DNA from 4 places in the Bacillus sp. JJ1562 genome. Region 4 is predicted to be linked to each of the others. Evidence: predicted binding sites of a transcription regulator. Region 4 holds the regulator's gene; each other region holds the start of a gene.

Region 1 (7,900 bases), on a different contig from region 4:
CATGAAAGCTTTGAACCTCAGTAAAAATGAAGCATTCATCTACATTCCCCCTTTCATGTTTTATATTACACAATAATCTGATTATTCTCCACAAAAAAAAGAGTGCCTCGAAAGACACTCTTAATTTTATGACATATCCCAAACTAGTATGAATAGTGTACCGAAGATTGTAATTAACGCAATAAAAATCATGAAATAGACATTTGCGTAAATTGCCCATTTATCCTTTGTTTCACCAGCATGCATGAATACAATTAATTGCACCAATGCTTGCACAAATGCTGTAACAATGAGTATAGTTATGCCTACTGCAAAGGATAGGTCAAGGAAGTACACTCCAAGAGCAATAACTGTAAGGAGCAATGAAAAGACAAAACCCATTATTTGTTTAGCTGGAAAAAGTTCTCTCATATTACATCATTCCTTTCAAATAGATGAAGCTGAAGATGAAAATCCAGACAACATCTAGGAAGTGCCAATACAATGAAAAGATGAACGATTTACCAGCAGTTTCTGCAGTTAAGCCTCTTTTTCTTATTTGGAGAAGGATCATAGCTCCCCAAAATAGTCCAAATGTAACGTGAATTCCGTGTGTTCCTAAAGTTGTTAGCAACATCGCTGTAAATGCACTTGTTTGTAAACCAGCTCCAACATGGACATAGTGAACAAACTCATAGATTTCAACACCTAGGAAGGCTAAACCTAGAATCAATGTGATTACGAAGAAGCTCATCATTGCCTTAACTCTGCCTATGCGCATTGCATGAACTGCAAGACCAATTGTAAAACTACTGGTTAAAAGTAAAATTGTTTCGATTAAAACAGGTGTGATTTCAAAAATCTCTGCACCTGATGGACCGCTTCCGACGCGGTTCTCTAATGTAAAATACGATGTAAACAAGGTTGCGAAAAGCATGATTTCTGCACCAATGAAAATCCAGAAACCAAAAATATTTAACTCGTTATGGTGCGTACTATATTCAAGAGGTTGCGAATGTCCTAGTTTCATAGTTTAGCACCTCCAAGTTTTTCTTCTGTTTCTTTTACTTTATCAACTGGAATATAATGTCCAGGATCCTTTTCAAATGAACGGTATGCCATACATACAAAGATAGCAATTGTTGAAATAATCAACAGTGTCCACATTGCAAATACGAAGGAGAAGCCCCACACGAAGAAAATGCTACTCATGATAAATGGAAGCCCGCTTTTGTTAGGCATGTGAATTTTTTCAATTTTACCTGGGAAAAGCTTATGCTTTTTCTTTTTGTCATCCCAGAATGGTTCGCTTGAGTTTACATTTGGAGTAAATGCAAAGTTATACTCAGGAACTGGTGTATGTGTTGCCCATTCTAGTGTACGTGCATCCCATGGGTCACTACCGATATCTCTAGATGCGTAGCGAATGCTGTGGTAAATGTTATACACAATCAGAGCAAATCCAATTGCCATAATACCCGCACCGATGAACGAAATCATGTTCAATGGACCAAAACCAGTACTTTCAGAGTATGTGTACATACGACGAGCTTGACCGTCTAATCCTGAAATGTACATTGGGAAGAATGCAAGGACAAATCCGATTGAAAGTGCCCAGAACGTCCATTTTCCAATACGTTCACTTAGCATAAATCCGAACATTTTTGGCCAGTAATATGTGAGTGCAGCAAGCATCGCAAATACAACACCTGGAATAATTGTATTATGGAAGTGTGCCACTAAGAACATTGTATTATGGTACTGATAATCCGCAGCTGACATCGCAAGCATTACCCCGGTTACCCCACCGATTGTGAATAATGGAATAAACCCAATTGAGTAAAGCATTGGAACTGTCATTCGGATTTTACCTTTCCATAATGTAAACAACCAGTTAAAGATTTTCACACCAGTCGGAACAGCAATCAACATAGTTGAAATTGAGAAGAAGCTGTTCGATGCAGCCCCTTGCCCCATTGTAAAGAAATGGTGCGCCCAAACTAGACATGAAAGTACTGAGATGATGACCATTGATCCAACCATTGATTTGTAACCATATAGGTTTCTTCCTGAGAAGGTAGAAATGATCTCACTGTAAATACCGAACGCAGGTAGGATTAAGATATATACTTCTGGATGCCCCCAAACCCAGAATAGGTTAGCCCAAAGCATATCCATTCCACCGTTTGTACTAGCAAAGAAATGTGTTCCAAATAGACGATCCATTGTTCCCATTGCTAACAAAACTGTTAAAATTGGAAACACTGTTACGATAATGAGGTTAGCAATTAAAGTAGACCATGTGAACATTGGCATTTTCATCAATGTCATACCAGGTGCTCTCATTTTTAAAATCGTAGTGATCATATTGATACCTGTCATCATTGTACCAAGACCTGAAATCTGTAATGCTATCATATAGTAGTTCGTTCCTACTGATGCACTGAAATCATTACCTGCAAGTGGGAAATATGAAGTCCATCCTGCATCAGGTGATCCCCCAATTACAAAGGAAATATTAAATAGCATAGCCCCCATAAAGAAGAGCCAGAAGCTAATCGCATTTAAACGTGGGAATGCCACGTCACGCGCACCGATTTGCAAAGGTACAACGTAGTTCATAAACCCAATGATAAATGGCATCGCCATGAACATGATCATGATAACACCATGTGTTGTAAATATTTCATTATAGTGCTGTGCGTCTAACAGCTTTGCTTCCGGTGTAGCTAGCTGTGCACGCAGCATAACTGCATCCACTCCACCACGGAACAGCATGATTAAGGCGGAGATTAAATACATGATACCAATTCGTTTATGGTCAACGGTTGTTAACCATTCGCGCCATAGATAACCCCATTTTTTAAAATAGGTTAAACCGGCGACTATTCCGATTACGGTAAGTCCAATTGCGACCATCGCTGCATAGATGGCAGGACTAGGATGTGGTATAGCAAAACGTTCAAAAAATTCCATCCGTTTGTTACTCCTTTCAATTGAAGTGAAAATTCGGCGTTCAAAATTTATTTAAAAATTAATGACTCTCATGCTCTGTATGATCTTCCTCGTGATCCTGATGATCTTCTTTGGCATCACCTGATCCGTGGTTATGCTCTGGCGGTGGTGCGAACTCAAGGTGAGTTCCAGTAAACGTCATTTGACCAAGGTGTCCTGGTTCTAAAATCTCATCAAATTTTTCTTCAGTTATCGGCTTCGCAGTTTCTTTAACCTCGTCTACCCATTCTTCAAAATCCTTTTGAGATACGGCGTTTACGCTAAATGTGTTTTCCGCAAATCCTTTACCACTAAAGTTTGCGTTACGTCCCATTAATTCACCCTGCTCATCAGCAGCAAGATGCAAAGTCGTAATCATGTCGGCCATGGCGTATTTTTGCCCGCCAAGCTGTGGAATCCAAAAGCTTGTAATTGGCCCGTAAGAATAAAGTCTGAATTCAAGTGGTCTGTCTGTTGGAATGTATAGGTAATTGACTGTTTCAATATCCTCTTCCGGGTAGCTAAAATGCCATTTCCAGTCTGAGGACGAAGCATAAATCACCAATGGCTCTTGGTCTTCGTAGCCTATTGGTGCAGACTCGACAATGTAGTTACTTTGAACAGATACAACTGAAAGATAACCAACGATTAAGATTGGAATCCCGATACAAATTGCTTCAACCCAAGGATTTCCCTCAATATGTGGTGGCTCGTAATCCTCTGGCATTTTTGAAGCTCGATATTTAACGAGCATATAGGTTAATAATACGAAAACGACAATAACTACAATAGCCATGATTCCAATTGAAAGTAGGATATCATGGGCTTGCCTCTCGGCTTGCGGTCCTTTTGGGTCTAGGACCATTAATGGTTCACATCCTGTTAACACTGTGGCAATAGTAATAACCATTGATAAGAAAAACCATTTGATTTTCATAAAAGTACTCCTTTCCGAATGAATGCTCTATTTAACAACTATGTACGTCATACTGAAATTGTGTATAACTTCACAAAGTTGTCAAAAATTTTTTAGCTACTTGTTTTTTTCGTAATATGTGAAAACTGCAGCTAAGGTTTATTTTGCATAATAATTTCTTTGAAATCTTTATCACTGTGTAAATGATGATAACATCAAGAACCCCAAAAAATTGTTACAGAAAAGGGAAGGAAGTTTTTGTAAAATGTAAATCACCCTATCATAAACCCTGCAAACCCTGATGTGATGCATATCACAGACGTTTTTCTTGAATTTGAACATTTTGTTACAATATTAAATTCAAAAATTTTTCTACCATAATTAATGGAATTGCGAATATTCATCCATACTATAAAAAATGATGTTTCGTAAAGGTGGTGGGGACACTGAAATTATTTTGGGCTATGATGCTTTTCTTTACTGTACAGCAATTCCATCCTCAGGATAATTTGTACATAACCTATAAAGGAAATCCGATTGCCACAGTGAATCGGGCAGAATATTCTCTTCCATTGCTCGGTGTTCCCACGTTGAACACGAAAAAATATACAGATTTTCTAACCTATTTAGAAGAACAAGTATACGAGGAAGCAAGGGACGCAAAGATAGGCAAAACGGGAGAGATCGTTCAGGAATATGTTGGCGTAAAATTAGATAAGGATAAATTTACGAAGTTATTCTACTCTAATTTTTTTGGAAAAGTGGATTACCTTGAGGTACCCATTGAGCGAATATATCCGCGGGTAGATAGTGAGCTTTTATCCACAATCCGGGTAAAACAGATTGGGCAGTATGTTACGCATTTTAATTCATCTAGTAAAGCACGTTCTACAAATATTGCTCTTTCAGCCGCAGCTATTGATAGTTATGTGCTCTTTCAAAATGAAATCTTCTCCTTTAATCAAGTCGTTGGAAAACGAACCGCCGCCAGGGGATATCAACCGGCTCCCGAAATCATAAGAGGTGAACTAATTGAAGGGATCGGAGGTGGAATTTGCCAAACGTCTTCCACCCTATTTAATGCCGTCGATCTTGCCGGAGTTGAAATCGTTAAGCGCTATTCCCATAGTAAACGTGTTGGTTATGTACCTCCAGGACGCGACGCAACAGTAAGTTGGTATGGACCTGATTTTCTTTTTAAAAATACATACAATCAACCGATATTAATTCGGGCAAAGGTTAATGGAGGAACACTTATCGTAGCCATTTATTCTTCGGAGGATATCAATTATACGCCGCGAAAATTTATTCCTAAAGGCAAATAAGGGATAAATCAACTCGACACCATTACCTGCATGGGTGAATATAATAGAAAAGGGTCATAGGGACAGGTTCCTCGTCCCACCATATTTTACTCAGGACAATGGACCTGTCCTATAGTTTATGGAGGGAGTGTTCATGAATAAGGATAAAAGGGATGCCGCTATCTCCTCTGCTGCCAACAATATTGTGAATAAAACGAACTCGACTTTAGGTAATTTTCAATATAAACCACCTAATAATAGCGGTACAATCCTAGGTATAATCGGAAGTGTATTATCTACTGCGGGTGACGCTTTGTCGGCTATTGGAGCAATTATTCAGCTAAATACAGATGTTTCTACCGATTTTCAATCACAAGTGGAAAATTATAAATCGGATCAAGATAAGAATCAGATGCAGCAGGATATTGACAATCTACAGGAAAAAGTGAATCAGCTAGAGGAAATGCTTAAAAATAACCAAACGGAAAAGAGAGACCAAAAATGATTACTTTGGTCTCTCTATTTCAAACACGTCTCCTATTTTCGCATAATAATTGCCTGCCAATCGGCTTACCGGCCCTAGTTTTTCTTGATTAATCCGCCCATTGCTATATAGCTCCTCATCAACATGAAACTGGACAACTTTTCCGATGAGCAAATCACAACCCGGCATTTCCTGTCCACCTAATTCAATTGCCTGCTCTAAGACACATTCGATTCGGATTTTGGCTTCTTTAATCCCTGGTACTTTAATATTTGTACTTTCTACTGGTGTTAGCCCGGCAAGCTCAATTTCACTTTCATCGGCTGGAAGACTTGCTGCGGTAATATTGATTTTTTCTACATTACTCTCATCGACAATATGAACGACAAACTCTTTTCCTTCTGTAATATTTCTAGCCGTGTCCTTCATGATTCCCTCTTTTCGTTGGATCGATAATGAAATAAGGGGTGGATTGGATGACACGATATTAAAATAACTAAAAGGAGCTCCATTTAGCGTACCTGTCTTCGATTTTGATGTCACAAATGCAACTGGCCTTGGGGTAATGCTTCCAATTAGCAGCTTATAATTGTCCCTTTCAGAACTTTTACTTGGATCAATTGAAATCAATGTTCAGTCTCCTTTTAATCCAGACTTCTTACTTCAAACGGTAGTAAGACATTTTCTATCTTCTGACGATGTTGTTCATATTGTGGGGGTAGCTTTAATTCTTTACCCATTGTCTCATACTCTTCATCAATGCCAAAGCCTGGAGGATCTGTTGCGATTTCAAAAAGAAGTTCTCCGTGCTCCCTAAAATAAATCGCATTAAAGTAATTTCGGTCGCGTACGCTTGTTACCCCATAGCCATGATTGGCAATGTATTGTTGCCACTCTAATTGCTCCTCATCATCCTTCGCACGCCACGCAATATGGTGAACAGTTCCGACACCCAAACTTCCTTTTTCACCAGGAATTCGTTTTACATCGATCACATTTCCGATATTGCTTTCAGCTTTAAAGCGAATAAAATCGCCTTCCTCACCAATGTGCTCTAGACCCATGATTGATAAAAGCTTTTCCGTTTCTTCAGGTTGTGAGGAAAATAAAATCGCCCCACCGAAGCCCTTAATGGCAACATCAGAGGTTATATCTCCAAATTCCCACTTACTGTTTGCCCCTTCTTCTCGTTCAACAAGTTCAAGTTGCAGTCCGTGGATGTCGTCAAATTGGAGATATTGTTCTCCAAAACGTTCTGTTTTCTTATATGAGATATTGAATTTAGTCAATCTTGATTCCCAAAAAGATAATGCTCCCTTTGGAATAACGTAGGTGGTAATCCCAACTTGGCCATCGCCGATTTTTCCTTGAGATGCATTTGCCCATGGGAAAAAGGTAATAATGCTGCCTGGATTTCCAACGTCATCACCAAAATAAAAGTGGTACGTACCTGGGTCATCAAAATTGACCGTTTGTTTCACAAGACGAAGCCCTAAAACACCCGCATAGAAGTCAACATTCTCTTGGGGATGCCCAACAATTGCAGTAATATGGTGAATACCTGCTGTTTTCATAGTTTTTATCTCCTTTTAAAATAATCTAATTTATTTTTTTACAGAATAGATGGGAATATTCGTTTCTATATTATCCTACATTCAATTATCTTGAATTCAAGATAATTTTATAACACTGTTTAGTTATTGTCAATTGTATTTCGAATTTTCTCTTGGGTTATCGTACAATAATTTCATGATATCGGACATTGACGTCGAGATATTGGACAAACCCCTAGTTTCATTATATTAAAAGCCTTCCGGTTATTCCGGAAGGCCGAGTAACTAATAGGACTCTCTTGATTAAGGGAACCCTTATAAAATAGTAGTTTATCTATTGTTAGCTTTCTTTCTAAGCTGTTCTAGTTGTTTAATGATGATTTTTCTTTGCCCTTTTAACTCAATGAGGCCTTGGTTTTGAAATGCTGATAATCTGCGACTGAGTGTTTCCTGTGAGGTTCCAAGAAAGGATGCAAGGTCTCCTTTTCGAATCGGCAGTTCAATCGTCATCGAATCTTCATCATGGCCTTCAATTAGCTCAACTAAATAGCCTGCGACTCGCTTTTCCACATCCTGTGAGTTTAATTTTTCAATGAGTGATTCCGTTTCATGGAGTCTACTCGTGAATTCCTTCAGGATTTTTAACGAAATGGTTGGATAGCTTAGGAGT
Region 2 (7,900 bases), on a different contig from region 4:
GGCGCCTGGAACTAGACAAATTTAAGACCCATGGGGTTTCCCGTGGGTCTTTGTAATGTGCCTGTATTATTCAATACTACAATACTTTGCTGGACAATCCTCACATTGTATTTCCATTTTAATATATGCTAAGTCGTGAATCGTAATATAGCCTTTGTAAACGGAGATTATCCCCTTAGCACGCAATTCATGCAGCATCCGATTTACACTTTCTCTTGTAGTTGCACAAAAATTAGCAAGCTCTTGATTTGTTAAATGCAAGTCTATAAGGATGCCATTATCTGTTTGAACACCATAACTATTGGTCATTCGAACCATGGTTGAATACAAAGCTCCTTTTTTACCTAATAAAACAAGATCTCTAAATTTTGTTTGTGTTTTTCGAAAATGGTCACTCATCCATTTCATAAATTCAAATGCTAAGCTCGTATTTTCAAAGAGTTTTCTCTCTAAATCGTCCTTTTGAATCACAGCAATTTCGCAATCCTCTAAAATTAGACAATCAAATAAATACTTTGGCTGATCGGTGAATAATGTCAGCTCCCCAACGATTTCATTTTGGCTACAAATTCGAAGGGATAATTCACTGCCATCAGAAGTTCCTTTGCTCACCCTTACACGGCCGGAAAGAATGAGGTACAGCTCAGATGCCTTCATACCTTCCCGGAATAAATAGGTTCCTTTTTCCATTTGCATGACGTGATTAGCTGATTTCAAAAGCTCTGTTAATTCATTTGAAATGATTGATTTTTGTAATGTCAATTGACTCATAGGTACCACCTTCCTAAGCAGGAATGCTATACTTGATTTTAAGAAAATAATATAATGTTAGTTACTCATGAGGTGTATAATAAATCACACATATTGTCATAATGCTAGCTGAAGCTCTGTAATATAAGGATTATCCCCAATTATGAACAATTTTTAACAATTGAGAAAATGCCCGCATCAACCTATTTAATTAAATAAAAAACGAAAAAAGATGCATTCTTGACAAGAATGTGTCTTTTTTCATTTTCAGCCCATTTTGTGACAAACTTAACAGATTTAAGGATGCACAATATGTGAGAATTTTCCTGAATAGAGAATTTAGGAGGGGGTTCTTTTGTACCAAACAGCCGCTTGGTATCTTTCTATTATTTTAATGACCTTAATTACAGTTATTTTTATTACCATCGTACTAAAGACTAATAAAAGAAAAGAGTATGAGGCAATTCAGAAAAAATGGTACCGCTTTAGAACTATTTATTTCATTGTTTTACTTGTTGTATTTGGAACTGCAACGTATTTTACACTTCAAGATCTTCCATTTGAAAGACCAGTTTACGGACAGGAAGAAAATCCAGTTATTGTCGATGTAGAAGCTGTTCAATTTGGCTGGAATATGAGCCAAACTGAATTCAAAGTAGGCGTTCCAATCGAATTCGATATCACAAGCTCAGATGTTAACCATGGCTTTGGTATTTATGACAAAGATATGAATTTATTAGCACAAACCCAGGCAATGCCAGATTATACGAACACTGTTTTCTACACATTCTCGGAGCCTGGTACGTATCAAATTTTATGTATGGAATACTGTGGACTTGCTCACCATCTCATGATTGGTGAAATTGTCGTAACAAATTAAGGAGGGGGTTAACAATGTCTACTAATATTGCAATTGGAGGGACAAAAACTTTCCGAAACAGAACAATTGCTATGTATCTACTAACAGGTGGCCTTATTATTCTATCAATGATGGTATTTGGAGTCTTGATGCTTCTTGCACAAGGAAAAATGATTGATGTAGACCCTGGATTTTTTTATGAGATAATGACGGTCCACGGAACAGGCATGATTGGCGCCGCTGCATTAGCTGCAGCTGCTGTAATGTGGTACTTCCTCAGTAAATATGTTCAATTAAGCAAAACGATTCTGATTACTAATTTCATCACCTTCATCATCGGAGTCGTAATGGTGTTGGTAGGTATCTTTGTTTTTGACTTTGCGGGAGCTTGGACTTTTCTTTATCCACTACCAACTATCTCCGCTGGTGGATGGGCAGTAGGGGGAGCAGTGCTTTATTTAGGCGGTATGCTTATACTTGGTGTAGGATTTTTATTACTAAATTTAGATGTTGCTAGAGCGATTATTAAACAATATGGAAGCTTAGGCGGAGGTTTAGGGTGGTCAATTGTATTTGGAAAGGAAAAAGGCTATGGTCCTCCAGCGACTGTAGTGGCTAGTACAATGGTTGCAATTGTAAACACCACTGCATTAATTGCGGGAGCAACAATACTAATTATGAACCTTATAAATCTATTTATTCCATCGATCACAATTGATCCAATGCTTGCAAAAAATCTAACATATGCTTTTGGTCACATCTTTGCGAACTCTATTATTTACATGGGGGTTATTGCAGTTTATGAGATATTAGCAGCCTATACTAATCGTCCATGGAAAGCTAATCGCCCATTCCTGATTGCATGGAACTTTTCAACACTATTTACGATTACGATTTATTCTCACCATTTGTTAATGGACTTTGCAATGCCAAAATGGATGATAATTATTGGACAAGTGCTTTCATATGCAAATGGATTACCAGTATTAGTTGTCACAGCTTATGGCGCGCTAATGATTGTGTATCGTTCAGGTATTAAGTGGGACATTGCCTCATCATTTATGTTTCTATCCATGTTTGGATGGGTAATTGGTGTCGTACCGGCAATTGTTGATGCAACGATTGTTGTAAACCATGTGATGCATAACACAAAATGGGTACCAGGGCATTTCCACATGTATATGGGATTAGGTGCAACAGCTATGCTTTTTGGATTTATGTATTACTTAGCAAAAGTGAATGGAAAAGAAACCTCTCTTGATACGATTAGTTTTTGGGTTTACACAATGTTCTTCATTGGATTATGTGGGTCGTTCCTTTTCTCTGGAAAAGTCGGAGCACCAAGAAGATGGGCAGAGCACTTTCCTGAATGGATTCCATATGACCGTATGGGAGTAATCTTTGGTATCTTTATCTGCCTTGCTGTCTTGACATTTGTCATCCGATTTTGGAATTTCTCAAGATCAATTGATTATAAGTTTCAGGAAAAAATAGGACCTGATCAACATGTGGCGTAAAAGTATTGGAATAATATTTGCACTTGTAGCGGGTGTTACTTTGCTGTGGATAGGTACAGACGGTTTTCGTGCTTTTACAGCAGAGAAGGCAAGAATAATAGATTTAGAAAGGGAGCAGCCAAAGCTCCCTTCCGCTACATTAATCGACTCTAATTCGAAAAACTTTCACTTACAGGAATTAGAGGGAAAATACACACTTCTGACCTTCATGTATACAAGTTGCGGAGATGTATGTCCGGTTTTGGAACGAAATTTTGCTGAAATCTATGAAAACATCCCAAAAGATGTTCTGGGAAAAGAAGTTGTACTAGTAAGTATAAGCTTTGATCCTGAGAACGATACTCCAACTGTTTTAAAATCCTATTCAGACCATTTTGGAGCAGATGGGGAACACTGGAAAATGGCGACGATTCAGGATGAGCAGGAATTACAGAATGTGTTAGATGTACTTGAAGTAATCGTCATACCAAATGAATATGGCGGATTTGAGCATAATTCCGCATTTTATGTGGTCAACCCAGAAGGAAAATTAACAAATATTTTTGATTACCAAACACCACAAACTGTTGTGGAATATTTAGATTCATTTTTATTTTAGAGGTGAAAATATGTACCGTAATCGTGATTTATTTATAGGGATACTTTTACTTCTATTCGTTTCTTTCCCGTATGTAAGAGCATTGTTAGAAGAGAGCATGGTTGGAACGATGTTCATACAATACCCATTGTTAGTAGTCGGTGGTTATTTTCTAGCTAAAGGATTTCGGAGAAAATGGCGAAACTTTTTTCTATATTTCAATGAAAATGGAATTGCAGGGATTATTATTATATTATCTGTTACAGGATTTTGGATGTTACCACGGGCGATGGATGCTGCATTGAATGAACCTTACATGGAAGTTGCAAAATATATAAGTCTACCATTCTTTGTTGGGGTTTTCTTGTACTATAGCTGGCAGCTACTTGGTCCAATTAGCAAATCCTTTATTTGGGCGAATCTTATTTCTAAGATTTTTGTAATGAGCTGGCTTTATTTAGTGTCACCTGCAAGACTATGTAATAATTATTTAGTATCTTCCCAGCAACAGCTTGGAAAAGCCCTGTTTATCTTAGGCTTTGCAATCTGCATCCTATTTATGGGGCGAGTTTTTATTGGGAATCCATTTGCTCAAAACGCTAAGATAGATATACAGCCATTCATTCGTTTAAAAACAAATAGAACTGAGGCGCCTTCTGTTCCAACATTAAAATAAACATATAAAAACCACGATTTCAAATGAAAACCGTGGTTTTTATGCCCCTTTGTATTAATTAGTTCCCGGATGCTGCTCTTGGAAATAGGATATTATTTTCTAAATGAATGTGCTGGAATAGGTCTGCCTCCAGTGCTTCAAGACGTTGGTATACTAGGCGGTATGTTCCACATGCACCAATTGGTGGTTGGAAGTCATTTGTAATGTCACGGATTTCTTTAATTATATTTCCAGCCTCGTCATGATCGCCTTCTAATTCTGCCACATGTTTTTTCACTAATTCGTGATTTTCGGCTGTTGGTTCAGTTTCAAATTTAGCGATGAGAGGAAATGACTCTGCTTCCTCTTTAATTGTATGCTGTTCAAGCTCAACCTTTAATTGATTAAATAGTGAATGCACTCTTGCAAGATGTGGATGATTTCCTCCATGGACTCTTAGCACCTTAGTTACATATGGACTAAGCTGTGGCAGCTCTTCATTTAAATAACGGTGATGTTTATTCACGATATGGTCAATTAATTCAGAATAACTTGCGGCCTTCCAATCCACAGTTTTTTCATTTAATTCCTTCATCTCATGATAAAGTGTATTTAATTTTGATAAAACCTCATCCTTGGAAAGATGTCTTTCCTCAATGGCATCTATTAGTGGGCGGTTACCGCCACAGCAAAAATCAATTCGAAGTTTTTTGAAAAGGTCTCCAGCCTTCGGAAACTCAGTTACAATTTCTCCAATAATATGTTGTTCTGTAAAAGTTTGTTCCATGATTTTACCTCCTAATAAGTAACTACTTATTAGGATAGCTTTAAAAATGGGAGAATGAGGTGATACGTATCACACATTTGTAGAAAAACGTCATAAAATAGGATGTGAGTGATGTATATCACTGCAAGAAAGTAGTGGTTTTTGCTTAAATATACTACAATAGGAAAAAAGTAGATAAAAAAGTGAGTGAAAAATAATATGGTTGAAAGACGGACACCCATACCTGTTCCGGAAGCGGTATCACGGGTAATGGAATTTGCAGGTTCAGGGGAAAAAGAAGTAGTACCAATTGAAGCTAGTTATGGAAGATTTTTAGCGGAGGACGTAATTGCTGATCACGATGTCCCACATTTTGACCGGTCACCATATGATGGCTTTGCTGTTCGTGCAATTGATACAGTTAATGCGGGACAGGATCATTCAGTTGAATTTGAAGTCATTGAAGAGATTGGAGCCGGGTCTGTTGCAATAAAAGAAGTAGGAGCTTTTCAAGCAGTACGAATCATGACAGGTGCTGCGATGCCGGCAGAGTGTGATGCAGTTGTCATGCTTGAATTAACAACTGAAAATGAACGTGATGGTAGGAAATACATGTCAATAAAGCGACCATTTAGGTCTGGCGATAATGTATCGTTTCAAGGTGAAGATACCAAAAAAGGCTCAGTTTTAGTGGAAAAAGGCGTCTTTATTAATCCAGGTGTAAAAGCACTTTTGGCTACCTTTGGCTACCATCGAGTAGAAGTGGCAAAGAAACCTGTCATCGGTATTTATGCTACTGGAACAGAATTGCTTGATGTTCATGAGGAACTTGTACCTGGAAAAATACGAAATAGCAATGCCTATATGATAAGTGCACAAATTGAAAGAGCGGGTGCCGAGCCAAAGTATTTCGGAAAACTTCCAGATGAATTTGATCTTTGCTTTGAGGCAATCAAAAATGCAATTAATGATGTTGATTTCTTAATCACGACAGGTGGAGTATCTGTTGGGGATTATGATTACCTTCCTGCCATTTACGAAAAATTAGGTGCAGAAGTCTTATTTAATAAAATTGCGATGAGACCGGGAAGTGTCACCACAGTTGCCCAACTAAATGGTAAGTTATTGTTTGGATTATCTGGAAATCCATCAGCTTGTTATGTTGGCTTTGAATTATTAGTTAGACCGGTAGTGCGGACAAGATTATTTTCTAATTGTCCACATCTTTTAAAAATGAAAGCAGAGCTCAATGCTGACTTTCCAAAACCAAATCCATTTACAAGATTTGTAAGAAGTAAACTCAGTTTTTCAGAAGGAAAACTTGTAGTGGCTCCAAGTGGTCTTGATAAATCAAATGTCGTAACCTCACTAGCAGGAGCAAATGCATTTATGGTTTTACCCGGTGGAACGCGTGGTTTTGCAAAAGGTGACGAAGTAGATGTGTTGTACCTCGAGGACCAAGAAGGAAGTATATGGCCTTGGAAATAAGGTTTCCACTTTTGCAAATCGTCGGGTATCAAAACAGCGGGAAAACAACTTTAGTTGAAAAAATCGTAAAAAAAGGAACGGATTTTGGGTACCAAATCGCTACCATTAAACATCATGGGCATCATAGTAGCTTAGAAAGTCTTCATCAAGAAAAAGATTCTTCCCGCCACTTTAAAGCTGGAGCGTCGGCAACGATTGTAGAGGGTGGTGGGAGTTTACAGCTTGAAGCGAGGACTTCTGAATGGACGCTCGAGAAGCTAATACAGCTATACGCATTTTTTGAAAATGATATGATAATAATTGAAGGTTATAAAACTGCTGATTATCCTAAAATTGTCTTGATCAAGAAAGAAGAGGATATCGAGCTGCTTTCTTCATTAACAAACATCATTGCAGTTATAGCTTGGATTCCCGTTCAAACCGAGTTTCCCCTTTATCAGATAAAAGATGAGGATAACTATTTACATTGGATATTTAACTTTATTAAGAGTGGATAAATGTAGTAAACCTTAATATTTAAGTCGAGAGGAACGAACTTTTATTGAATAAAGTTAAATACCTCCGGCGGATGCCACAGATTTTTCAAAGGAAGTTTTCGAGCAAGCTCGAAAAAATCTGGGCGCAAATACGCCAAGGCATATTTGATTGAAGGAGGTACAAAAATGAATAACATTGATTTATATAAGATTACGAAAGAGCCGATTCAGGTTGATGAGGTAACGAATAAAGTCATTAGACGTGAAGCTGGAGCTGTTACGACTTTTATCGGTACGGTTCGCGAATTTACCAAGGGGAGGAAAACCCTTTATTTGGAATATGATGCGTATATTTCAATGGCAGAAAAAAAGCTAGCTCAAATTGGTGAAGAAATTTCGGTGAGGTGGCCTGAGGCGAAAACTGCTATAACCCATCGAATAGGTCGCTTGGATATTTCTGAAGCAGCTGTTGTCATCGCAGTCTCCACACCACATCGGAAGGATGCCTATGCAGCAAATGAATATGCAATCGAACGTATTAAACAAATCGTCCCTATCTGGAAAAAAGAACATTGGGAAGACGGGGAAATGTGGATTGGAGATCAGTTAGAAACAAAACAATATGCAACTGGCCAACCTGAAGAGGAGGATTTGAAATGATTACGATTTTATTTTTTGCCCATTTACAGGAAATGGCTGGAACGGATAGAATCAATTTAAATGCGGATAAGATAACCGTATCATCTCTAAAACAGAAGCTTGCAAACGATCATGATATAAAAAATCTTGATCAAATCATGTTTGCCATAAAT
Region 3 (7,900 bases), on a different contig from region 4:
TTTAACTTTATTCAGTAGAAGCCAGGGCTTCTGCTGAATAAAGTTAACTTAATAGTGCTAGTATTTCTGCCTTCATTTCTGCTAACTTTACATCCCCACGGGACCTTGGCTTTGGTTCATTAATTTGTATGGATTGATAGATTTCGCCAGGCTGCCCTTTTAACACGATAATCCGGTCACATAAATATAGGGCTTCATCGATATCATGGGTAACTAAAATCAAGGTAGATTTATATTTATCCCAAATGGTCAACAACAAATCCTGCAGTTGCATTTTAGTAAATGCATCAAGTGCACTAAATGGCTCATCTAACAGCAATACTTCTGGTGCTGTAATAAGCGCCCGGGCAATCGATACACGTTGCGCCATCCCGCCGGATATATCCTTTGGATAGTGACTTTCAAAACCCTGCAACCCAACTAGTTTTACATATTCTTGTGCCTTTTCATTTTTCTGACTATCATTCTTTAAACCAAATGCGATATTTTCGATTACTTTCAACCATGGCATTAAACGCGATTCTTGAAAAATAACTCCTACCTTTTCATGAACAGATTTGATCGTGTCACCGCTGATTTCCACCGAACCTGAATAATCCGGGTCCAATCCAGATAAGACGCGCAATAAGGTACTTTTTCCACACCCACTCGTGCCTAGCACACCAATGATTTCACCTTGTTTTGTTTCAAAGCTGATGTTTTTAAACCCCGTCGTACCGTTCGAAAAGGTTCGTGAAACATTATGAACTGCTAGCATTTTTTTCATCCTTTCAGCTTACTTCACAAAGCTGTCCTGCCAATGAAGTGTTTTTTCCTCTGTTTTCTTCAAAACGGAGTCCGTTATTTTACCTAAAATTGCAAACAGCACAATGCTTGCAATGACCGTTTCAGGAGAATATGAGTTTTGACCAACGACGAGCAAATACCCAATCCCTTGACTGGCTCCCATTAATTCAGCCGCAACTACAAACATCCATCCTAGTCCTAAACCACTTCTTATCCCAACTAAAAAGGATGGCAGAGAAGCAGGCAAAATGACCTTTCTAATTAACTCGAACGTTGAAAAATTGTAGATTTTCCCTACTTCAATCAGCTTTCGGTCAACCCCCTGAATGCCTGACACAATGTTTAAATACACCGGAAAAAACACCCCAACAGCAATTAGTGTAATTTTCGATGGTTCAGCAATTCCCATCCAAAGGATAAAAAGGGGTACCCATGCAAGGGATGGAATCGAACGGAAGGCTTGAAGCATTGGATCCAATAATGCTTCCGCGATTCGAAAATAGCCGACCAATGAACCAAATATCACAGCTGCAACTACGCCAATAAGAAAACCAAAAAAGATTCGATATAAAGTAATTCCAATATGGCCCCAAAGACTGCCATCCCCAGCGAATTCAATTATTTTCGCCAGGATGACCGTTGGTGCCGGCATAAGATGCGCTTCAAGGACACCGATATGGCTTAAAAACTGCCAAATCACAAGTAAAATGGCAGGTATGATACTTCCAAGTAGGACTACCTTTACATTTCCTGATAAAACAAATTGTGTTTTCGACTTCACCTTAATTTGCCTTGATAACGCTTCGCCTTTTGTGTTCATGTTGCCTCCTCCTTTAGAGAGGGGGTGCCACTTAGAAAAATGGGCCCCTTATTGTTTTATTACTTTTTGCGCAAACGTCGGATTAATCAATTCTTCGATTACTTTTTCCAATTCAACGTCTTTTTTGATGATATCCTGTGCTTGAAGAACCTTACCCGCTTCCGTTAATGCCTCAATTTGAGATTCCCCTGGCACCGGATTAGAAAAATCATTGCGTTCATTTAATTGCTTGTGTGCTACATCAATATCAATATTTGCTGATTTTGCAAGAATTTCTGCAGCCTCTTCCGGATTTTCTAAAACCCAAGTACGAGCCTTTTCGTAAACTTCTATGACCTTTTCAACGTAACCGGGGTATTTTTCCGCAAATTCCGAGCGGACATTTAAAGTCCCATACGTATTAAAATCAGCATTGCGATAGAAAAGCTTCGCGTCTGTTTCTAATTCAACTCTTGCCATATGAGGATCTAGTCCTGACCATGCATCTACCTGACCAGATGATAAAGCCCCCGCTCCATCTCCATGCTGTAGATTGACAATCTCAACATCGGATGGACTTAATCCTTCCTCATCTAGGGCCCGCAATAGGAAAATATAGGGGTCAGTCCCGATGGTTGCGGCGACCTTTTTCCCTTTTAAGTCACTTACACTTTGAATCTTAGAATCTTTATTCGCTACAAGTGCAGTCCACTCTGGCTTTGAATAAATATAAACGGATTCAATCGGTGCACCGTTTGCTTTTGCCATTAAAGCAGCTGCCCCTGCAGATGAACCAAAATCAGCGCTTCCACTGTTCAAGAATTCGAGGGCTTTATTACTTCCCTGGCTAAGAACAAACTCAACCTTAATTCCTTCTTCCTTGAATGCTTCCTCTGCCCAACCAAATTCTTTTAACACAAGACTAGTTGGAGAGTAAAAGGCATAATCTAATGTAATTTTTTCTGGTTTTTTGTTCCCTTGGCTAGCTTTACCTGTGCTATCGGAACAACCGACAATCCCAATTAAAATCAGTGCTGCAATAAGAAATGTACCTATGTTTTTCATATCTCGTCTCCTCTTCACTCAGTATTTTTATAGAAAAACTCAAGATTATACTAATGTAATTCCAAACCTTCATCTTTTAAGCGATAGAAAAAGCCCTCTTCAATAAGAAGAGGGCTTTTTTCCTCCTCTTATCTCTCAGGTATTTATACCTGTTGGAATTAGCACCTTTTCAAGAATAATCTTGAAGGTTGCCGGGTTTCGTAGGGCCATGTCCCTCCACCGCTCTGGATAAGAGTCTTTATTAAATTAATACGTTCCTGTTTTGCTTTATAAAAGGATTATAGTATGTGAAAAATCTAAAGTCAAACACTTTTTTAAATATTTTACCTAATTGGAATATTATTTTGAATCCAAATCGTATCCCTATACCTATGTATTCTAAGCAAAAAAAAGACGTAAAAATATATTGTGTCTGATTTGTGAAGCCTATTGCTTTTACCAGAAATCCATTGTATATTAAGAGTGTAGAAAGTTAGTGAAAAACTTCACAAACAAACTACACAAAAGCTGGCAGCTAAGCACTCATATTTTTTTACAACAACTTGTGAAGAGTTTCACAAATCAATTATAAGGGGAGATTAGAATGAGAACATTCTTAAAAGGACCTAAAATGGCAGTTATTTGGACAGTATTACGAATTTGGTTAGGTATTCAGTGGATTGAAGCTGGTTTTCATAAAATTACTGGAGGATTTGACGCAGGCGGTTTCCTACAAGGCGCATTGGCTAAAGCAGGTGGTGAACATCCCGCGGTAGCAGGCTGGTACGCAACATTCCTTGAAGGCTTTGCCCTACCAAATGTTGAAATAATCAACGTGCTTATTCCTTGGGGCGAATTCCTAGTAGGTCTTGGATTAATTGTAGGTGCTGCTACTATCCCAGCGTTACTTGCAGCAGGATTCATGAACCTTAACTTCTTACTTGCTGGAACTGTAAGCACAAACCCAGTACTGTACACAGTAACGGTTATTCTCCTATTCGCAGGCGCTGCAACTTACTACTACGGTGTAGACAGATTCGCAGTACCTTACCTTACAAAACGATTCAACGAGAAAAAAGCAACAAAAACAGCAGCAAACGTTGCGTAACTAATAAGAGTGTTCCTCCTAATCCAGGAGGAACACTTTTTTGTATTCTATTCGTCATCAATTTCGCCGTCACCAATTTCATCCTCTTCTTCGATTTCCTCGATGTCTTCGCCTTCTTCAGGCATTTCATCATCTCCGCAACCCATCAAGAAAAACATCGGGAACGACAATAGTAACAGCAGTAACATCCGTTTCATTACAAAACCCCCTTTTTTCTAGGCTTTCCTTTCAATATCGAAATATGTAGACTAGATAGTGGAGACAGTAACAGCAGTTCTAAAATTGGAGGTAAGTAAAACATGCGAAAAATAAAACTAGGAACTAGTTCACTTGAGGTACCAGTTGTTGCAGTAGGCTGTATGAGGATTAATTCTTTGGAAAAGCCTGAAGCAGAAAAGTTTGTTCAAACAGCTATAGAAATGGGAGCAAACTTCTTTGATCACGCCGATATATACGGAAAAGGTGCTTGTGAGGAAATCTTTGCAGATGCGATACATATGAATGATGATGTGAGAGAAAAAATCATTCTTCAATCCAAATGTGGCATTCGAAAAGGAATGTTTGATTTTTCAAAGGAGCATATCCTTAATTCTGTTGATGGAATTTTAAAACGACTCAATACGGATTATCTTGATGTCTTACTTTTACACCGTCCTGATGCCCTTGTTGAGCCAGAAGAGGTTGCAGAAGCATTTGACCAATTAGAGTCTTCTGGAAAGGTTCGTCATTTTGGAGTTTCTAATCAAAAGCCTATGCAAATCCAGTTACTTAAAAAATATGTGAAGCAGCCAATTGTTGCGAATCAACTCCAATTAAGCATCCCAAATGCCCATATGATTGCAAATGGCGTCACTGTGAACATGCAAGTCGACTCCTCCATAAACCGTGATGGAGATGTGCTTGATTATTGCCGTCTACATGACATTACGATTCAACCTTGGTCGCCATTCCAATATGGTTATTTTGAAGGGCCATTTCTTGGCAATGAAAAATGCCCTGAATTAAATCAAAAAATTGACGAAATCGCAGAAAAATATGGGGTATCCAATACAACGATTGCGATTGCATGGCTATTACGTCATCCGGCCAACATGCAGCCAATTATCGGAACTATGAATATAGAACGCTTAAAAGACTCTGTAAAAGCAAGCGAAGTTCAGTTAACCCGTGAAGATTGGTACAGCATTTTTCAAGCTGCTGGCTACCTACTTCCTTAATTAGAAAAGCTCAAGGCGCCCATCTATTGGCTTGTGACCCCGAGCCGATGTAGCGCCTGGAGCTAGACAAAAGCAAAGAGGCATCCCCAAAGGGTGCCTCTTTCCTTTAATTTTCTGTAAATCCTGTAGCAATTACGGTCACAATTATTTCATCCTTCAAATTGTCATTAATAACCGATCCAAAGATCATGTTTAAATCCTCATGTGTTGCTGATGAAATCACGTCTGCTGCTTCCTGAATTTCAAATAGACTTAAATTTCTTCCGCCTGTGATATTTAATATCACACCACGCGCTCCACTAATGGATGTTTCAAGTAGTGGACTATTGATTGCTTTATGAGCTGCCTCAACTGCACGCCCATCCCCTTTTGCCATTCCAATCCCCATTAAAGCTGTTCCTCTATGAGACATAACTGTTTTTACATCGGCAAAATCAAGATTTATTAAACCAGGTACAGCAATTAAATCAGAAATCCCTTGGACCCCACGTAGAAGAACATTATCCGCTTCTCGGAATGCTTCAATCATCGGAGTACGTTTATCGACAATCTCTAATAATTTTTCATTTGGAATAATAATTAACGTGTCCACTGCTTCCTTCATCGCGTCAATACCAGCATCTGCATTGACCCCACGCTTACGGCCTTCAAATCGAAATGGTCTTGTTACAACACCAATTGTTAACGAGCCCAGCTTCTTTGCGATTCTTGCAATTTCCGGAGCTGCTCCGGTTCCAGTGCCGCCGCCCATTCCAGCAGTAACAAAGACCATATCCGCTCCCCTTAATGCTTCTTCGATTTCTTTTTCACTCTCTTCAACGGCTCTCATCCCAATTTGTGGATCGGCACCTGCTCCAAGTCCGCGGGTTAACGATGCGCCGATTTGAATGGTGATCTCTGCTCTTGATTGATTAAGGGCTTGTCCATCCGTATTCACCGCAATGAATTCTACACCTTCTACCCCTGCTTCAATCATTCGATTGACAGCATTATTTCCTCCGCCGCCAACACCTACTACTTTTATTCTTGCAAATTGATCTATGTATGGTTCAAACTCAAGCATGATTTTTCCTCCTTACCGCCCATTGCCAACTCCCTAAAAGAAGTCAAATTTATAATATATACTTCGTAGTAGCGCTGAGCTTTCTGTCATAATTATCCGATAAAAAGTGAAAAGAAACCACACCCAAGTACCCAAATCGCATAATATTAAATTTGTTTTACAAACTAATAACAATACATGACGAAAGGATACAAACCATGAGAACTAGGATTATTTTAATAATCAGCGTTATTATATTATTTTCGCCTATTAATACTAGCGCAAACCCCCACGACAATATCTATGTCATTCAAGCAGGTGATACATTACCTGGGATTGCGAAAAGATTTGAAACCACGGTTGATGATTTAAAAATAATCAATGGGATTCAATCAGATATATTTGTTGTAGGGCAAAGGCTTTGGGTTCCTTTTTCCTATGAAGTAGCATCTGGAGATACCTTAAAGGATATTGCTGCAAGGTTTCATTCATCTCCTGAGCAAATCAAAAGATCAAATGAGCTTGCATCCGAGCAGGTTGTCCCAGGGCAGCTTCTTAAAATTATTCCAAAAAGGATGAACATGCAAGGTGAACATATTTTAATGACAAAAGAAGAGTTTAAGGATTGGCTCATGAATCAGAAGATCAAACGAAAAATAAACCTCATCCAACAGCATCACACGTGGGTGCCTGATTATAATCGTTTTAAAAGAACCGACCATTTCATACTTTTAACAGGAATGGAAAAGTATCATAAAACCAATATGGGCTGGAAGCATATCGCCCAAAATATTACGACCTTTCCTGATGGGAAGGTTGCTGTCTCTAGGCCACTACACATTGTTCCGGAAGGCTCAATTGGCAGCAAGGCCAACTCTGTCGGAATTGCAATTGAACATGTTGGAAACTTTGATATCGGTCATGATGTCATGACGAAAGAACAACGCGATACGATCATTTATGTCAATGCAGTTCTTAGCCTTAAATTTGGACTAACCCCTTCGATTGACAGCATTACATATCATCATTGGTGGGATTTACGGAATGGAGATAGAGTGTTGGATAAAGGGCCTGATTATAATGTGAAGACATGTCCAGGAACTGGATTTTTCGGAGGAAATTCTACAACAAGTGCCAGGAAGTACTTCTATCCACTCATTATCAGTAAAATGGAGGAACTTCAAAAAGAAATGGACTAAAACAAATCCACTCACCTATAAAGATGAGTGGTTTTTTCGTCCCCTTAATAAACCGAAAAACTTTCTTTTTTAAAATAATCAGGTTGCTCCTTCTTAAATTCATACAAATGAGCGATTCCTTTTATAATATGTTCATTTACAATTTCCTCTGCCGCGGCAATATCCTTACATTTTAGGGCATTTAATATGGCCCTATGTTCATCCAAAACATGCGTCCACTCCAGTGCCTTTGTTGTAATTAAACGAAGCATTCTAACACGTTTATACTGCCCATTCATTCGGTCAATCCCCTGCCAAATTCGCTCCATCCCTAACCCTTTAAAAATTAGTTCATGGAATTCATCATCGTATGCTAGAAAATCCTTTTCATTTTCTTCTCGGAGGGCAATTTCTTGCATCGTTAAGCATTTTTCTAGTTTATATAATGTTTCAGGTGTAAGCTTTTCTGATGCCTCACGAATAGCCGCAAGCTCAACAGCTTTCCTCATAAATCGTGATTCCTCGATATGATCCGGATCAATTAAAGATACAAACGTTCCAATCTGTGGCCTTATTTCAATTAAATCTTCCTTTGCAAGCTGCATCAGAGCTTCTCTAATCGGCGTTCTGCTAACATTAAGCTGAGCCCCAATCTCACTTTCAGAAATCGGCATACCTGGCTTTAGCGTTAAATCTATGATTTTTTCATATAAATAGGAATAGACA
Region 4 (7,900 bases):
AAAGTGTTATTGATGTTTTAGTAACAAAAACTGTGAAGGCAGCAAAAGAGTATCAAGTAAAACAAGTTCTTTTAGCTGGGGGAGTTGCAGCAAATAAAGGATTGCGGGCAGCTTTGGAGGAAGCATTTTCGGAAATGCCAGAAGTGAAGCTCATTATTCCGCCACTTTCACTTTGTACAGACAATGCTGCGATGATTGCGGCAGTTGGAAGTGTCTTGTACGAAAAAGGGAAACGTTCATCCTATGCGTTAAACGCCAATCCCGGCCTAGATATCGAGATTTAACTTAGATTGAATCCATCATATGCGAAATAAAGAGAAGTCCCAAGTGAAAAACCTACACTTGGGACTTTTTTGCATTTCGATAACTATTAACTTCGACAGCACACACTCCAATTACTCTAAAATACCAAATGACTTCTTAAAAATCATGTATAATACTATTTAGTTATATAAAAAGATAGGAAATGGTGCTTTTGCCACTTGAAAATATTAATAGAAGGTGATTGCTTGACCCAATCCATTAAAAACGAAAAAGGGGTTACCTTAATAGAATTAATTAGTTCAATTGCTATTTTAACCATCATATTGCTTAGCTTCATGTCATTTTTCATCATGTCAGCTAAATATAATGGAGTCTCCTCTGACAAAATGAACGCAACAAATATTGCCAGAGAAGTACAAGAAGAATTCAAAGTAAATGAAGAAAAAAATCTGGCGCTAAAAAATTTGATCAATTATTCCAGAACTTCTTCAGTTACGTCCATTCCTAAATCCAGTTATCCAAACCTTAATTTAACTCAGGATATTCAAATAAACAACGATATTTTGACCCTTATTTTTACAAAACAAAACTTTACCATTAAAGTCAATGTGGATACAAGCAGTGATGAAAATATAGATATATCCTTATCAAAAATAAATGTTCAAGTTATAAATGGGACAAACGTATTATCCGAAACTTTTACCTACTTTGAGAACTAAAAGGAGGATTAGTAGATGATGAAACACCTCCGAAACAATGGCGGAATTACACTTATTGAACTACTTGCAACAATGGCGCTTTTTTCAATTGTTAGCATACTAATCTATGGTGTTTTAATAAATGGGATGAACTACTCCGAAAAATCAAGGGATAATGTTTCAAGACAGCAAGAAATGAATATCCTTGTCACTACTATTACGAAAGCCCATGAAACTTATGCAATGTATGATATTGTCGTTGATCAGAGTCCAGATGCAAATAGAATTCAACTCATAGGAAAAGATGTATCCGGAACTGTTGTTAATACTGTGGAAATATCAAATGAAAACTTTGTTTATTCATTGGTCAATTCTCAAGGATCTGCTGAAGTCCCTTTTTCGACTACAACAACTGTTAATTCATCTCAACCTTTATACATAAAAATTATCATAAAAGATAAAAAGCATCCAAGCCAAACGTCCGAGATTAAAACCATTATTTCCAGACTGTAAGGAGGGATATTATGCGGAACTTAAAAAATGAGCAAGGAATGTCCCTTGTAGTTGTTTTATTAATACTTACTGTGATTTCCGTATTAGGTTTGGCAGTAATGGGTGCTTCAATTAATAACATGAAGCAAATTAGTAAGACTGAATCCAACATAAAAACAACAGACATTGCTGAAATGGGAGTCGTATACTATGAAACTCAATTAAAGTCATTTCTAAATGAGCAATTATATGATCAAGCAAAGCAAAAAGAAATCATTAATCGCTACTTTACGAATGCAGCATCAAAAGCTGTATTAATCGAAAAGTTTAATAATCAATTTCCTATTGAATTAAATAATTTGTATAAGAATGATAACTCTCTTTTTACTCACACTGGGGATGGATTTCTTCCAGAAAAGACGGTGGATGCAGATAGTTCATTTAAAATTAAAATTAACCCGAATGGGATCATGAAAACGACTTGCTCCCCCCAAACACCTGCCAATTCACAATGTTACAGTATTACTTTTGATAGTTATGGGTATTATGGGGAAAATCTTGAAAAAGTATTGAGTGCAACATTTGATTTTTCATATTTTATCAACTCAAACAGCATAGAAATAACAGCCGGTGCTCCTACCCCTGTACCAATATATGAAGACATTATTAATTCCATACAAAGTAAAAATTTACGATCATGTACAACTGCTGATTTTAATAAAAATAAAACCACGGTAGATTGCAGTTCAAATTTGGATCCTACGAAAATTCCAGATACGAATGGAATCTCTAATTCTTCTATTGTTTTTAATAAAGGAGTGAATCTTGACCACTTGTCGCATGCAGTTTCACATTCTAAACTAATTATCCATAGTTTAGACGTAAATAACCCGACTAGAATCGGCAAGTTTAATCCTAATGGATTTATTAATTCATCAATTGTGATTATCGGTAATGCCAAACTATATGATCAAATTATGAAACCTGTGAACTCAAGTATTTATATTACGGGGGATGCAGATTTAACGGGTTTCATATTAAAAAATGCTGATTCCCTCACTAAAGTATGTGTAAAGGGAACAATAACACCAGCTAGCATGAGAAATATTCCAGGAGTTTATTCAAATGAATACAATTCTACAACATATCAGGATAAGTGTATGAGGAAATCAGAGACAGTCGGAAATAATTCACTTACAGTAAAAGGTGAAATTATTAGTCCTAGCATAGATGAAAAATCCTATGTCACTTATTAGTCATAAAACAAAAATGCAAAAAAGTAGTCCATAAGGGCTATTTTTTTGTTGATAAATAATCCACAGACTCAATAAATTTGTGGAAAACTAATAAAAAGTACTGAAATAACTAATGTGAATTTGTGGACACTATTTGTGGATAACTCTGTTGATAAATGTTGATAATGTGGATAAGTTAGTGTATAACTCGAAAAAATGTGGAAAATGCTACAAATAATCCCCATCTAAACTTGTTTTTAGATGGGGATAACTTGTTTTGTGGATAAGCGGAAAAGGTCTAACCACTTATTTCGTGGAGGGATTCCCATTCTTCCATTAGGGCTTCTAGCTTAGCTGATATTTTCTCATTTTCTTCATTAATACGTTGAACTTCTTCATGGTTTTGGTAGACTTCAGGGTCGCACAGAAGCTGTTCATTTTCTTCGGTTTTTTCCTCAAGAGAGGATATCTCAAGTTCAATTTCTTCAATTCTACGTTTTCGTTGGCGTTCTTGCTTCTTTAATTCCTTTTCTTGTTCATAGGATGTTTTTACTTGGACCACTTCTCGTTTATCAGTCTTTTTCTCCTGTGATTCAAGTCTAGCCAATTCTTCCATTTCGAATTTTTTCTCAAGGTAGTAGTCATAATCACCAAGGTATTCTGTCAGTCCAGCTGGGGATAACTCAAATACTTTCGTTGCGATACGGTTAATAAAGTATCGGTCATGGGATACAAAAAGGATTGTCCCAGGGTAATCAATTAAAGCATTTTCAAGTACTTCCTTACTATCAAGGTCTAAGTGGTTCGTTGGCTCGTCAAGAATGAGGAAGTTCGATTTCTCCATCATAAGCTTTGCAAGAGCAAGCCTCGCTTTTTCTCCACCACTTAAGGTTGAGACGATTTTTAACACATCATCCCCTGAAAATAGGAAGTTCCCAAGAACAGTGCGGATTTCTTTTTCAGGTTTAAGCGAATATTCATCCCATAATTCATTTAACACTCTTTTATTCGAGGTGAGGTTTGCTTGTTGTTGGTCATAGTAGCCAATCGTGACATGAGAACCGAAACGAATTGTTCCATCCACATGGTCAAGCTTATCGATAATTGCTTTTAATAGGGTTGACTTCCCAATCCCATTTGGGCCCACTAATGCAATACTGTCTTCACGATAAATATTAAAATTGATATTTTTGATAATTGGTTTTTCTTTTACATAGGAAACGGAGATGTCTTTTGCGCTCAGTACATCATTTCCACTTTGTCTTTCAATTTCAAAACGGAAGGAAGCTGATTTTTCATCACCTAATGGCCTGTCCATCAGCTCCATTCGGTCAAGCTGTTTTCGTCTACTTTGAGCACGTTTCGTTGTTGAAGCTCTGACTAAGTTTTTCGCGATGAAGTCTTTTAGTTTTTCAACTTCTTCCTGTTGTTTTTCGTACTTTTTCAAATCAAGCTCATAGTTTTCTGCCTTTAATTTTAAATAGTTGCTGTAGTTCCCAACAAATTTGGAGCTAGTGTGTCTTGAAATCTCATAGACCTGATTGACGACTTTGTCTAGGAAGTATCGGTCATGTGAAACAATTAAGAGTGCACCAGGATAGCCCTGGAGATATTGTTCAAGCCAAGTAAGCGTGCTAATATCGAGGTGGTTTGTCGGCTCGTCCAGAATCAATAAATCAGGCTTTGTTAGTAATAGTTTACAAAGGGCAAGGCGTGTCTTTTGACCACCGCTTAGGCTAGATATTTTGGTTTCGTAGAATTCTTCTGTAAAATTAAAGCCATGTAGAAGGGAGCGAATATCGGCTTCATATTGATAGCCACCTTTTTCCTTAAAATCGACCTGAAGCTGGTCGTATTCTTCGAGCAGTTTTTGATAATCAGCGGTATTTTCAAAAACAGAAGGGTCTCCCATTTTTACTTCAAGGTTTCTTAAGTCTTTTTCAAGCTTTTGTAATGGTGCGAAGACGGTCAGCATTTCTTGCCAAATGGTAAGATTTGATTCAAGTCCCGTGTCCTGTGCGAGGTAATCGATTGTGACGCTTTTTGGCTTAATGATTTCACCGCCATCATGGGACATCTGACCTGCAATAATTTTTAATAGGGTTGATTTTCCGGCACCATTTCGGCCAACTATGGCAATTCGGTCACGCGTTTGTACTTCTAGTTTTATATTCGATAAAATAAGATCAGCAGCAAAATACTTTTTGAGCTGATTTACTTGTAGTAAAATCATTGTTTCTCACCTCTTGTTTCTAACAACAGTGTATCTTATATTATCTAAATAGAGCAACTGCAATGATAATGTTCACAGATGTTTAAAAGACAGATGTGGTAAAATAGTGTATAGTTTATGGGAGGGTTCGATATATGACATCATTTACCCATTTTAATGAGCAGGGTCGAGCGAAAATGGTCGATATTACAGAGAAATCTGATACTGTTCGTACAGCGATTGCAAAATCGAGTATTAATGTGAATAAATTGATTTATGAGCAAATAATAAATAATGAAGTTAGCAAGGGGGATGTTCTTGCTGTTTCTCAGGTTGCAGGTATTATGGCAGCTAAAAAGACATCAGAGCTAATCCCGATGTGCCATCCGTTGGCATTGAAGGGCGTCGATATTCGTTTTAGTTGGACGACCCAAGATGAATATATTTTGCATATTACCGTATCGGTTAAAACAAAGGGTAGTACCGGTGTCGAGATGGAAGCCCTTACGGCTGCATCTGTTTGTGCGCTAACTGTATATGATATGTGTAAAGCGGTTGATAAAGGCATGGTGATTGGGCCAACCTATTTAGCCGAAAAAACAGGTGGAAAGAACGGAGATTTTAAAAGGCAAGTAGCGGGGGAATAGACATGAATCTTGAACAATCAAAAATACCACAAGCAACTGCCAAAAGGCTGCCACTTTATTATCGGTTTTTGAAAAACTTGCATGCCTCGGGAAAGCAGAGGGTATCATCTGCAGAACTGAGTGATGCAGTAAAGGTTGATTCAGCCACGATTAGGCGCGATTTTTCCTATTTTGGTGCATTAGGAAAAAAAGGGTATGGATATAATGTCAATTATTTATTATCCTTTTTTAGTAAGACCCTTGATCAGGATGAGTTGACGAAGGTTACGTTAATCGGTGTTGGTAACTTAGGTACTGCATTTTTACATTATAATTTTTCAAAAAATAATAATACAAAAATTGAGCTTGCGTTTGATGTGGATTATAATAAAGTAGGAAGTAGTATAGGTGGAGTAAAGGTGTGCCATTTAGATGATCTTGAAAAAGAATTGCCTGATGATGTCACGGTTGCTATTTTAACAGTGCCGGTTGGCGCAGCACAGTCGATTACTGATCGCCTTGTGAATAAAGGAATCAAAGGTATCCTTAATTTTACACCAGCTAGAATCAATGTGCCTGAACATATTCGAGTCCATCATATTGATCTGGCTGTTGAATTACAAGCACTAGTTTACTTTTTAAAGCATTATTCAATTGAAGAATAGAAATACATTTTAAAATTATTGGGAGGTGCACACAGTGGGAAATCTTGGATTTGGTAGTATCCTATTGATTGTATTTGCTGCATTATTAATCTTTGGACCTAAGAAGTTACCTCAATTAGGAAAAGCTGCAGGTAATACATTGCGTGAATTCAAAAACGCAACAAAAGGCTTAGCAGATGATGACGATGATGATGTTAAAAAGAACGAAACTAATGATGTGAAGTAACGATAGGATGGGTCATATGAACGAAAGAGAAATGTCCGTCTATGATCATATTGGTGAGTTACGAAAACGACTGATTTATATAGTCGTTTTCTTCTTCATTGTTGCATTAGGAAGCTTTTTTCTTGCCGAACCGCTAATTCTTTATTTGCAAAATGCCAAGGAAGCCAAAGAGCTGACAATGAATGCTTTCCGTATGACAGATCCAATTAAAATTTACATGCAATTTGCCTTTATTATTGCACTTGTTATTTCTTCTCCTTTTTTACTGTACCAGCTTTGGGCATTCATTAGTCCAGGCTTGTATGAGAAGGAAAGAAAGGTAACTCTAAGTTATATTCCGCTTTCAGTAGGATTGTTTTTAGTAGGGGTGTCGTTTTCCTATTTTATTTTATTCCCATTTGTTGTGAATTTTATGACGCGGTTAGCGGATCGCCTTGATATTAATCAGGTAATCGGGATTAATGAGTATTTTCAATTCTTGTTGCAGCTGACTTTACCGTTTGGCTTTTTATTTCAGCTGCCGGTTGTTGTAATGTTCCTAACAAGACTCGGAATCGTCACACCGATGTTCTTATCGAAAATACGAAAATATGCATATTTTGTGCTTCTAGTAATTGGAGGTTTAATCACACCTCCTGAGATAATCTCTCATTTAATGGTCACCGTGCCGTTATTCGGATTATATGAAATCAGTATTCTCGTATCAAGAAGTGCCTACAGGAAGGTGCTTAAAGCGGAAATGATGGCAGCAAATTCGAATTCGATGGAATAAAGAAAAGTGCAGAGAATAGAAAAAATAACCTCCGTTCAGAGGTTATTTTTTTGCGTTTGTGACTTTTTTTATTTTAAAGTGTAGGGCAAACATTCGGATTGCCACACCAAAGTCGAAGGTTGCGACAAGTGCTAGAAGAATGGTGGAAAAGTTCCAGATTGTCTCCGTTGCACTACTGATCGCGATATAAGTAAATAAAGTTCCCATTAATACGTAAATGATGCCCATTGCAAAAGGTGAAGTTCTTCGCATAAATTAAAAGCCCCCAATAAATGACTGTTGTAGCTTCTCGGCTTGCTTCATAATCCTTTCTATATCATCTGCAAAAACCGTCTGCATCACTACAACAAAAGTATTCATCGCAACATGCGCAAAAATCGGTACGATAATTCGCTTTGTTTGTACATAGAGGAATGCAAAGGTAAAGCCCATTGCGGTATAAATAAGGATATGAGTGAAATCCATATGCACAACAGCAAAAATTAACGAACTAATTAAGCCCGAGATGAAAAAGTTAAATTTTTTATATAATGATCCAAAGATAATTTGGCGGAAAATAATCTCTTCAAGAATTGGACCAATAATCGAAACAACGATGACAAGTAATGGTAAAGATTTGACCAAGGACATGATTTCTTGGGTGTTTTCAGATCCAGCTTCAATTCCAAACAGATGAATTTCAATGTTTGCAGCAACTATCTGGGCTGTCA

What was found. Region 4 encodes Rex, which represses fermentation and respiration genes when NADH is low (regulators of the CRP and FNR family bind a similar motif). Its sites were predicted from a motif close to TTGTGAAATATTTCACAA; they were not measured.
Region 1: qoxA (cytochrome aa3 quinol oxidase subunit II) is a predicted target of Rex. The motif match lies at 3,969-3,986, and genes of this name have one in related genera.
Region 2: ric (iron-sulfur cluster repair di-iron protein) is a predicted target of Rex. The motif match lies at 5,203-5,220, and genes of this name have one in related genera.
Region 3: V7097_RS00205 (DoxX family membrane protein) is a predicted target of Rex. The motif match lies at 3,193-3,210, and genes of this name have one in related genera.

What each region holds. Positions count from the first base shown of each region.
Region 1 covers NZ_JBALOQ010000061.1:756-8,655, reverse strand. The annotation lists gene V7097_RS24535 (RDD family protein) at 1-39, opposite strand, end outside; gene qoxD (cytochrome aa3 quinol oxidase subunit IV) at 127-411, opposite strand; gene qoxC (cytochrome aa3 quinol oxidase subunit III) at 413-1,009, opposite strand; gene qoxB (cytochrome aa3 quinol oxidase subunit I) at 1,006-2,955, opposite strand; gene qoxA (cytochrome aa3 quinol oxidase subunit II) at 3,014-3,910, opposite strand; gene V7097_RS24510 (VanW family protein) at 4,354-5,214, shown strand; gene V7097_RS24505 (hypothetical protein) at 5,348-5,698, shown strand; gene V7097_RS24500 (flavin reductase family protein) at 5,699-6,307, opposite strand; gene V7097_RS24495 (ring-cleaving dioxygenase) at 6,322-7,251, opposite strand; gene V7097_RS24490 (Crp/Fnr family transcriptional regulator) at 7,561-7,900, opposite strand, start outside.
Region 2 covers NZ_JBALOQ010000007.1:16,340-24,239, reverse strand. The annotation lists gene V7097_RS04930 (Crp/Fnr family transcriptional regulator) at 67-771, opposite strand; gene V7097_RS04925 (cytochrome C oxidase subunit II) at 1,106-1,630, shown strand; gene V7097_RS04920 (cbb3-type cytochrome c oxidase subunit I) at 1,645-3,126, shown strand; gene V7097_RS04915 (SCO family protein) at 3,116-3,724, shown strand; gene V7097_RS04910 (hypothetical protein) at 3,735-4,379, shown strand; gene ric (iron-sulfur cluster repair di-iron protein) at 4,438-5,145, opposite strand; gene V7097_RS04900 (molybdopterin molybdotransferase MoeA) at 5,344-6,612, shown strand; gene mobB (molybdopterin-guanine dinucleotide biosynthesis protein B) at 6,597-7,109, shown strand; gene V7097_RS04890 (molybdenum cofactor biosynthesis protein MoaE) at 7,275-7,748, shown strand; gene moaD (molybdopterin converting factor subunit 1) at 7,745-7,900, shown strand, end outside.
Region 3 covers NZ_JBALOQ010000002.1:20,629-28,528, reverse strand. The annotation lists gene V7097_RS00220 (ABC transporter ATP-binding protein) at 44-757, opposite strand; gene V7097_RS00215 (ABC transporter permease) at 776-1,606, opposite strand; gene V7097_RS00210 (aliphatic sulfonate ABC transporter substrate-binding protein) at 1,655-2,650, opposite strand; SAM riboswitch class I at 2,776-2,885, opposite strand; gene V7097_RS00205 (DoxX family membrane protein) at 3,234-3,737, shown strand; gene V7097_RS00200 (hypothetical protein) at 3,785-3,934, opposite strand; gene V7097_RS00195 (aldo/keto reductase) at 4,037-4,954, shown strand; partial or broken gene ftsZ (cell division protein FtsZ) at 5,067-6,017, opposite strand; gene V7097_RS00185 (LysM peptidoglycan-binding domain-containing protein) at 6,215-7,195, shown strand; gene V7097_RS00180 (GntR family transcriptional regulator) at 7,240-7,900, opposite strand, start outside.
Region 4 covers NZ_JBALOQ010000051.1:30,812-38,711, reverse strand. The annotation lists gene tsaD (tRNA (adenosine(37)-N6)-threonylcarbamoyltransferase complex transferase subunit TsaD) at 1-284, shown strand, start outside; gene V7097_RS22930 (type IV pilus modification PilV family protein) at 510-983, shown strand; gene V7097_RS22925 (PulJ/GspJ family protein) at 999-1,475, shown strand; gene V7097_RS22920 (hypothetical protein) at 1,487-2,710, shown strand; gene V7097_RS22915 (ABC-F family ATP-binding cassette domain-containing protein) at 2,988-4,922, opposite strand; gene moaC (cyclic pyranopterin monophosphate synthase MoaC) at 5,057-5,548, shown strand; gene V7097_RS22905 (redox-sensing transcriptional repressor Rex) at 5,551-6,192, shown strand; gene V7097_RS22900 (twin-arginine translocase TatA/TatE family subunit) at 6,227-6,418, shown strand; gene tatC (twin-arginine translocase subunit TatC) at 6,435-7,190, shown strand; gene V7097_RS22890 (YdiK family protein) at 7,233-7,442, opposite strand; gene V7097_RS22885 (CPBP family intramembrane glutamic endopeptidase) at 7,446-7,900, opposite strand, start outside.